DNA from 2 places in the Shewanella sp. ALD9 genome. Region 1 is predicted to be linked to the other one. Evidence: riboswitches for the same ligand, from Rfam matches in the RefSeq annotation. Region 1 holds a riboswitch; the other holds the start of a gene.

The links. Region 1 has a riboswitch for thiamine pyrophosphate ahead of thiC (phosphomethylpyrimidine synthase ThiC). Riboswitches for the same ligand answer to the same signal wherever they lie in the genome.
Region 2: it holds a riboswitch for thiamine pyrophosphate, as region 1 does, so the genes downstream of both, CXF88_RS10785 (TonB-dependent receptor) here and thiC (phosphomethylpyrimidine synthase ThiC) in region 1, are expected to answer to the same signal.

Annotation. Positions count from the first base shown of each region.
Region 1 covers NZ_PJCD01000003.1:956,419-959,851, forward strand. The annotation lists gene CXF88_RS11785 (TonB-dependent receptor) at 1-1,045, opposite strand, end outside; TPP riboswitch at 1,305-1,404, shown strand; gene thiC (phosphomethylpyrimidine synthase ThiC) at 1,612-3,433, shown strand, end outside.
Region 2 covers NZ_PJCD01000003.1:720,006-723,438, forward strand. The annotation lists gene hinT (purine nucleoside phosphoramidase) at 1-283, shown strand, start outside; gene CXF88_RS10770 (PaaI family thioesterase) at 283-792, shown strand; gene CXF88_RS10775 (PaaI family thioesterase) at 789-1,256, shown strand; gene CXF88_RS10780 (YcfL family protein) at 1,294-1,686, shown strand; TPP riboswitch at 1,812-1,919, shown strand; gene CXF88_RS10785 (TonB-dependent receptor) at 1,975-3,433, shown strand, end outside.

The DNA.
Region 1 (3,433 bases):
ATGTATCATCAAGCTGATAAACATAATATTCTTGGCCAATTAATAATGTACTGTCTGAACTGATTGGCAGCAGCCAATGCAGTTGGTAACTGTAATCTTTACCCTTAGTTTCCATTGGCATCATGCCGATTTTTTCATCGCTAAAGAAACCCATCTCATGCTCGACATTGTGCCAGTTCGCTTGGGCAGTGAACTCGCCTTCGTTTTCCAGCGTTCGTTGATAGCGCACTAATGCGCCATAACTGTCATTATTCGTCATGTCCATATACTGGTTAGCGAAACCTTGAAAGGGGATATGTTGATGGGTCAATTTGACAGCAATTTGTTGGTTGTCATCTTGCCAAGCAGCAATTAATGCATGATTTTGTGATTGGTATAAGGTGTCTAGTACTTTATCGCCGTGGCCGTCGGTATAGCTGTTAGCGTCTTCAAATGATCCTTGGTAACTAAAGCTTAATGTTTTGCTTGTAACAGTGGCATTTACACCTGCGAGAATAGCGTTGTTGGTACTTCGGTAACCACTAGATATGTTACCACTTTGCCATGTCACATTGTCGCTATCGGTAAATACAGGGGTTAAGCTATTGACGTTAATTACGCCAGCAATGTTATCGCCACCGGCGCTCACCGGAGAGACTCCAGCAACCACTTGGGTCGAACTAATGTGATTGGCTGACACATAAGAAAGTGGCGGGTTCATCTGGTTTGCACATGATGAGGTAATATCACTGCCATCAATGAGCACCTTAATGCGATCGCCCATCATGCCATTTAAAATCGGTAATGCCGATACGCCACCTGCTTCAGAAAAGTCTACTCCTTGCTTTTCAAGTAAGCTTTGGGCTGAGCCGAGTAAGTCTTTGTTAGTCGTGTTTTGTCCATGTACTTCAACCCGCTCAATGCCTTCACTATTTTGCTTATCGTACTGCTCAGCCATTACTTGAGGTGTAATAGCAAACATTATAGTCAATGAAATTGATGAGTAAACCCATGGGTAATTTGTATTTGATTTAATGGTTTGGATTGCTTTATTTGCCAACGTCATCACCTTTATTGTTATTTTTATCAACCTTTGATGAATATATTTCAAAGGTGTTTGTCAGTTTTTTGAAATTATAATCTACTAATAAATATGATGAATGCGACATAGTGTCGCACCTTGATAAATACCTGTCTGTGGTGATGGATGAACCATGGGGATATCAATAACCTCATATTAGTTTCTGGTATGTGGATTGATAACTTTTGTATGAAATGATTATTTTAGTGCTTGTTATTTAGCGACAAGCTTGCTTATACTGCGGGACATCTTGTCGGAGTGCCATTATGGCTGAGACCGTTTATTCGGGATCCGTTGAACCTGATCAGGCTAGAACCTGCGAAGGAAACAAGCGTAATAATCATGATAGTTGGGAAGATAAATAACGTATTAACAAGACCGTAAATGGACGTTTACCTCCGAGTTTTTTATCGGTTTATATATCCAGTTACGTTATTACTTTAGTATTTTTCTATGTGATTATTGACGTAAGCAATAGTATTTTTATCGTTTACTGCTGCTATCAACACCTCTCCAGACAAGCAACTCTACTCTTAATATTGAGGTTGCTAATGTCAAATCCAAACCGTCGTCAAACTCGAGCTAACGCTCAACAATTTATTGATACTCTTAAACCGTTACAACATCCTAATTCAGAAAAAGTCTATTTAACCGGTAGTCGTGCTGATATCAACGTCGCTATGCGCCAAGTGAATCAAACTGATACCGTCATTGGTGGTACTGACGCTGAACCCATTAAACAAGCCAATCCGCCGATAATGGTTTATGACTGTGCGGGTGCTTATTCTGATCCCCTTGCTGATATCAACGTGCGTGAAGGTTTACCTAAAATCCGTCAAGCATGGATTGATGAGCGACAAGATACTGAGCAATTAACGGGTGCAAGTTCGGGCTTTACCCAACAGCGGCTGGCCGATGATGGACTCGATCATTTACGCTTTGACGCCCTTGTCGCGCCTAAACGTGCCAAGTCTGGCAAATGCGTGACCCAAATGTATTATGCTCGTCAAGGTATTATTACCCCCGAAATGGAATACATTGCCATTCGTGAAAACATGGCTCGCGCTGAAGTAACCGATAGCGTATTGACTCAAAAAGCGCCAGGTGAGGCTTTTGGTGCGCATATTGGGCAACTTATCACTCCTGAGTTTGTCCGTGATGAAGTCGCTCGAGGTCGAGCGATTATTCCGTTGAATATTAACCATCCTGAAACCGAACCTATGATTATTGGGCGTAATTTTTTGGTGAAGGTGAATGCCAATATTGGTAATTCAGCGGTGACATCTTCGATTGAAGAAGAAGTTGAAAAACTGGTGTGGTCAACCCGTTGGGGTGCAGATACGGTCATGGACTTGTCGACCGGACGTTATATTCATGAAACGCGTGAGTGGCTTATCCGTAATTCGCCAGTGCCAATTGGTACCGTGCCGATTTATCAAGCATTAGAAAAGGTTAATGGCGTTGCCGAAGACCTCAGTTGGGCAGTATTTAGAGATACATTGATTGAACAAGCCGAGCAGGGCGTAGATTATTTTACGATTCATGCTGGGGTGTTATTGCGTTATGTACCCATGACCGCTAAACGCCTTACCGGCATTGTGTCACGTGGCGGTTCAATTATGGCTAAGTGGTGTTTAAGCCACCATCAAGAAAGTTTCTTATATGAACATTTTCGTGATATTTGCCAGATTTGCGCCCAATACGATGTGTCATTGTCGTTAGGCGATGGTATGCGCCCCGGTTCAATTGCCGATGCCAATGATGAAGCGCAATTTGCGGAATTAGAAACCTTAGGTGAATTGGTCAAAATTGCATGGGAATATGATGTGCAAACCATCATCGAAGGCCCTGGTCATGTGCCAATGCAATTGATTAAAGTCAATATGGAAAAGCAATTGGCCCTTTGTGACGAAGCACCATTTTATACCTTAGGCCCACAAACAACCGATATTGCGCCGGGCTATGATCACTTCACCTCTGGCATCGGCGCTGCCATGATGGCTTGGTACGGCGTGGCGATGTTGTGTTACGTCACCCCCAAAGAACACTTAGGTTTGCCAAATAAAGAAGATGTAAAACAAGGCTTAATTGCCTACAAGATTGCAGCTCATGCTGCTGATGTCGCTAAAGGTCATCCAGGTGCGCAAGTACGTGATAATGCGTTATCAAAAGCCCGCTTTGAATTCCGTTGGGAAGATCAATATAACCTAGGTCTTGATCCTGATACCGCTCGTGCTTACCACGACGAATCGTTACCACAAGAATCGGCAAAAGTGGCTCACTTTTGTTCAATGTGTGGGCCTAAATTCTGTTCGATGAAAATAACCCACGAAGTGCGTGAATATGCCGCGAATCTTGAGCAAGCTGAAGCAC
Region 2 (3,433 bases), 240 kb from region 1:
ATTAGTCACCGCATTTCGGGATATTGCTCCGCAAGTTCCTACGCATATTCTGATTATTCCCAATCATTTAATCGCGACAGCAAATGATGTTAAAGCGTCTGATGAATTAGCATTAGGGCGGATGATAACAGTAGCGGCCAAACTTGCCGATGAAGCCGGTATAGCTGAAGATGGTTATCGCTTAATCATGAATTGCAATAAGCATGGTGGTCAAGAGGTGTACCATATTCATATGCATCTTTTAGGGGGTAAACCATTAGGCCCAATGCTGAGTCGTGGATAATGAAAATTAACAGTGATTTTTTTCCATTAACTGAAGTCGCCACCCGTTTTGTCAACCAGTTAGCTCAGTGCCGTCGTTTAGGGCTTTCAGTGCAAGAAGCCAGTGAGCATCATGTGTTAATTGAGTTACCTTACAGTCAAGATATTATTGGTTACCCCGACACCGGAGTCATTCATGGTGGGGTGATCACAACCTTGATAGATACCGCTTGTGGCACAGCCGTGGTATGCGCCATTTTGAAGAAGTACCAATCGTTAGAGTTGTCTCCAACATTGGATTTACGTGTCGATTACATGAAACCTGCAGAGCCTCATAAATCAGTTTATGCCTTTGCTGAATGCTATCGTTTATCGTCAAGCGTTGCTTTTACCCGTGCGATAGCATATCAAGACAGTATTGATGAACCTATCGCTCACGCGGTGGGTTCTTTTATGCGAATTAGTCCAGAAATGGTCGGCGAAGAGTTTCGTCAAGTGTTAATGGGGAATTTACCGGGGGCGAAATCATGAGTGAGCCAACCCAAATAGAGACACAAAAGGGTTTAGATGTTCAAGATGTGGTTAAACGTGCCATTGAACTGAATGATTATAGTTACCTACTTGAGAAAGTACCTTACTCACAATTTATTGGCATGTCAGTGGCCCGTTTTGGTGATGAAATGGTATTTAGACTGCCGGCTAAAGATGACAACATTGGTAATCCGATTTTACCTGCAATACATGGCGGAGTGATTGCTGGGTTTATGGAAATGTCGGCAATTGTGCAATTAATGGTATTTATGCAAGCCAAGAAAGTACCTAAAATTGTTGATTTCTCAATTGACTATTTACGCGCAGGTTTACATCAAGATACCTTTGCAGAATGTAAAATTACTCGCCAAGGCCGCCGTGTGGCTAACGTCAGTATGAACTGTTGGCAAACCAACCGTAAACAATTGATAGCCACTGCCAGAGCACATTTTTTGATAGATTAAGTCAACGCTTTACATTAACAGCAAATAAGGAGATAGCATGAAAATAACGTCAATATTTGTGTTCGCATTAGCATTGTTGCTTAGCGCCTGTGCGCATAACACGGCAGGTATTTCGGTAGACTCAAGCGGGCAGGTTAGAGTCGATAGCAGCTCTTTTGCCAGTGATGTCAATGTTGTGGATATTTCATCTGTCATGGTTGCTGACTTAATCAAAGCATCGGCGCTAATTCAAAGCAAATCGAGCACTGACCTACGTCTACAATATAAATTCACTTGGTACGATGCTAGCGGATTTACAGTTGAGGATGAAGCAAGCAGTTGGAAGTCGGTTAAATTACATGGTAAACAGCAGTTGCAAGTGGGTGCGGTAGCGCCCAATACACAAGCTATTCGATTTGAGATTTATGTGCGCGAAGCTTTCTCAAATTAAGCCACGCTACAGAGAACTTGAAGAGACATGATTACTGATATTTAATATAAAGTTAATCAATTATATTTTTGCGTTATCAAATTGTATCGCTGCTCGTGTATTCATGGTGAAGTTAGTTTATAATCGTGATCGCCAAGGGGTGTTCAGTAAAACCTGAACTGAGATGTCTGTATGACGAACCCTTAGAACCTGATCCGGCTTATACCGGCGTAGGAATGGGCCACACTATTTATGTGCACCTCTTATTCGCTACTCTTGCCGGATCTCAAAATCACTATTTGAGGTCCTATGTTTACGAAAAACTCTACTAGGTTACACCAAACACCTATTGCCTTAGCGGTAATGGTGGCATTAAGCTCGCCTGTGGTTATGGCTAAAACGGCCGATGTTGAAAATGTCACTCCCGAATATGAAAAAATGGAAGTGATTGTTGTTAATGCTGATTTTAGTAATATCAGCCTTGATAAAATGCCGTCAAGCGTGACGGTTATTGATGCCCAGCAATTAGAAGACGAAGGGGCGCAACATTTTGAAGATGTGCTCAATTCTATTGCCAACTTTAACTGGTCTGGTGGCAGTTCTCGTCCTAAATACTTCCAAATTCGTGGTGTCGGCGAACAAGAACAATATCAAGGTGCACCTAACTCATCGGTTGGCTTTGTGGTCGACGACATCGACCTATCAGGCCTTGGCATGGTGTCGAGTATGTACGACATGCAGCAAGTTGAAGTCTTGCGCGGTCCACAAGGTACTCAATATGGTGCTAATGCACTAGCTGGATTAATTTACTTAAAAAGTAATGACCCTACCGAATCATTTGAACATGGCGCAAAAGTCAGTTTAGGTGATGACAATCTTCGTACTCTTTCTGGTTTTAGCTCTGGTCCACTCAATGACTCAGGTAAATTGCTCTACCGTGTATCACTAGAACAGCACAATCAAAATGGTTACCGTGACAACCTTTATCTTAACCGTGATGATACCAATGAACGTGATGAGTTAACGGCTAGGGCTAAGTTCCGTTGGTACGCTACTGACGATCTTCAAGTTGATTTAACCTTATTGCATGCCAATTTTGATAATGGTTACGATGTGTGGACATTAGATAATAATCGCAGTAATACCTTAACTGACCAACCCGGTGTTGATACACAAAAAACGACTGGAGCAGGGGTTAAGTTCATATACACGGGTATGCAAGCATTTGACTTCACATCATTAACATCATTTGCGCAAACTGATCATCATAATGGATATGATGGTGATTGGGCCAATTCGGATTATTGGGCGAGTAAAGCATGTACTGTGTATGACGACGCAGGAGCGGCCTCAGGTACTGAGCCGTGTGTTTATGATTACACCTGGGACAAAAAGGGCGATCGTAAAACCTTTACCCAAGAGTTCCGTTTATCATCCAAAGATGCAGGACGCATCTTCGCCGGTAGTACCGACTGGTTATTGGGTGTATACGCGATGAATTTGAAAGAAGATAACGACTTATACTCGGAATACAACACCTGGCCAGATGAAGTGTTGCAGTCAAATTATGAGGCGACAAACTATGCCATATTTGGTCAATTAGACAGCCATTTAGGTGATGATTACTTATTGTCGACTGGGTTGCGTTTCGAGCGCCGCGATAGTGATTATAGTGACAGCAATAAAGATGACTTTGCCCCATCAGAAGATATGTGGGGCGGCCATATTGCGTTGTCAAAAGCCATTAATCCTAATCACAATGCTTATG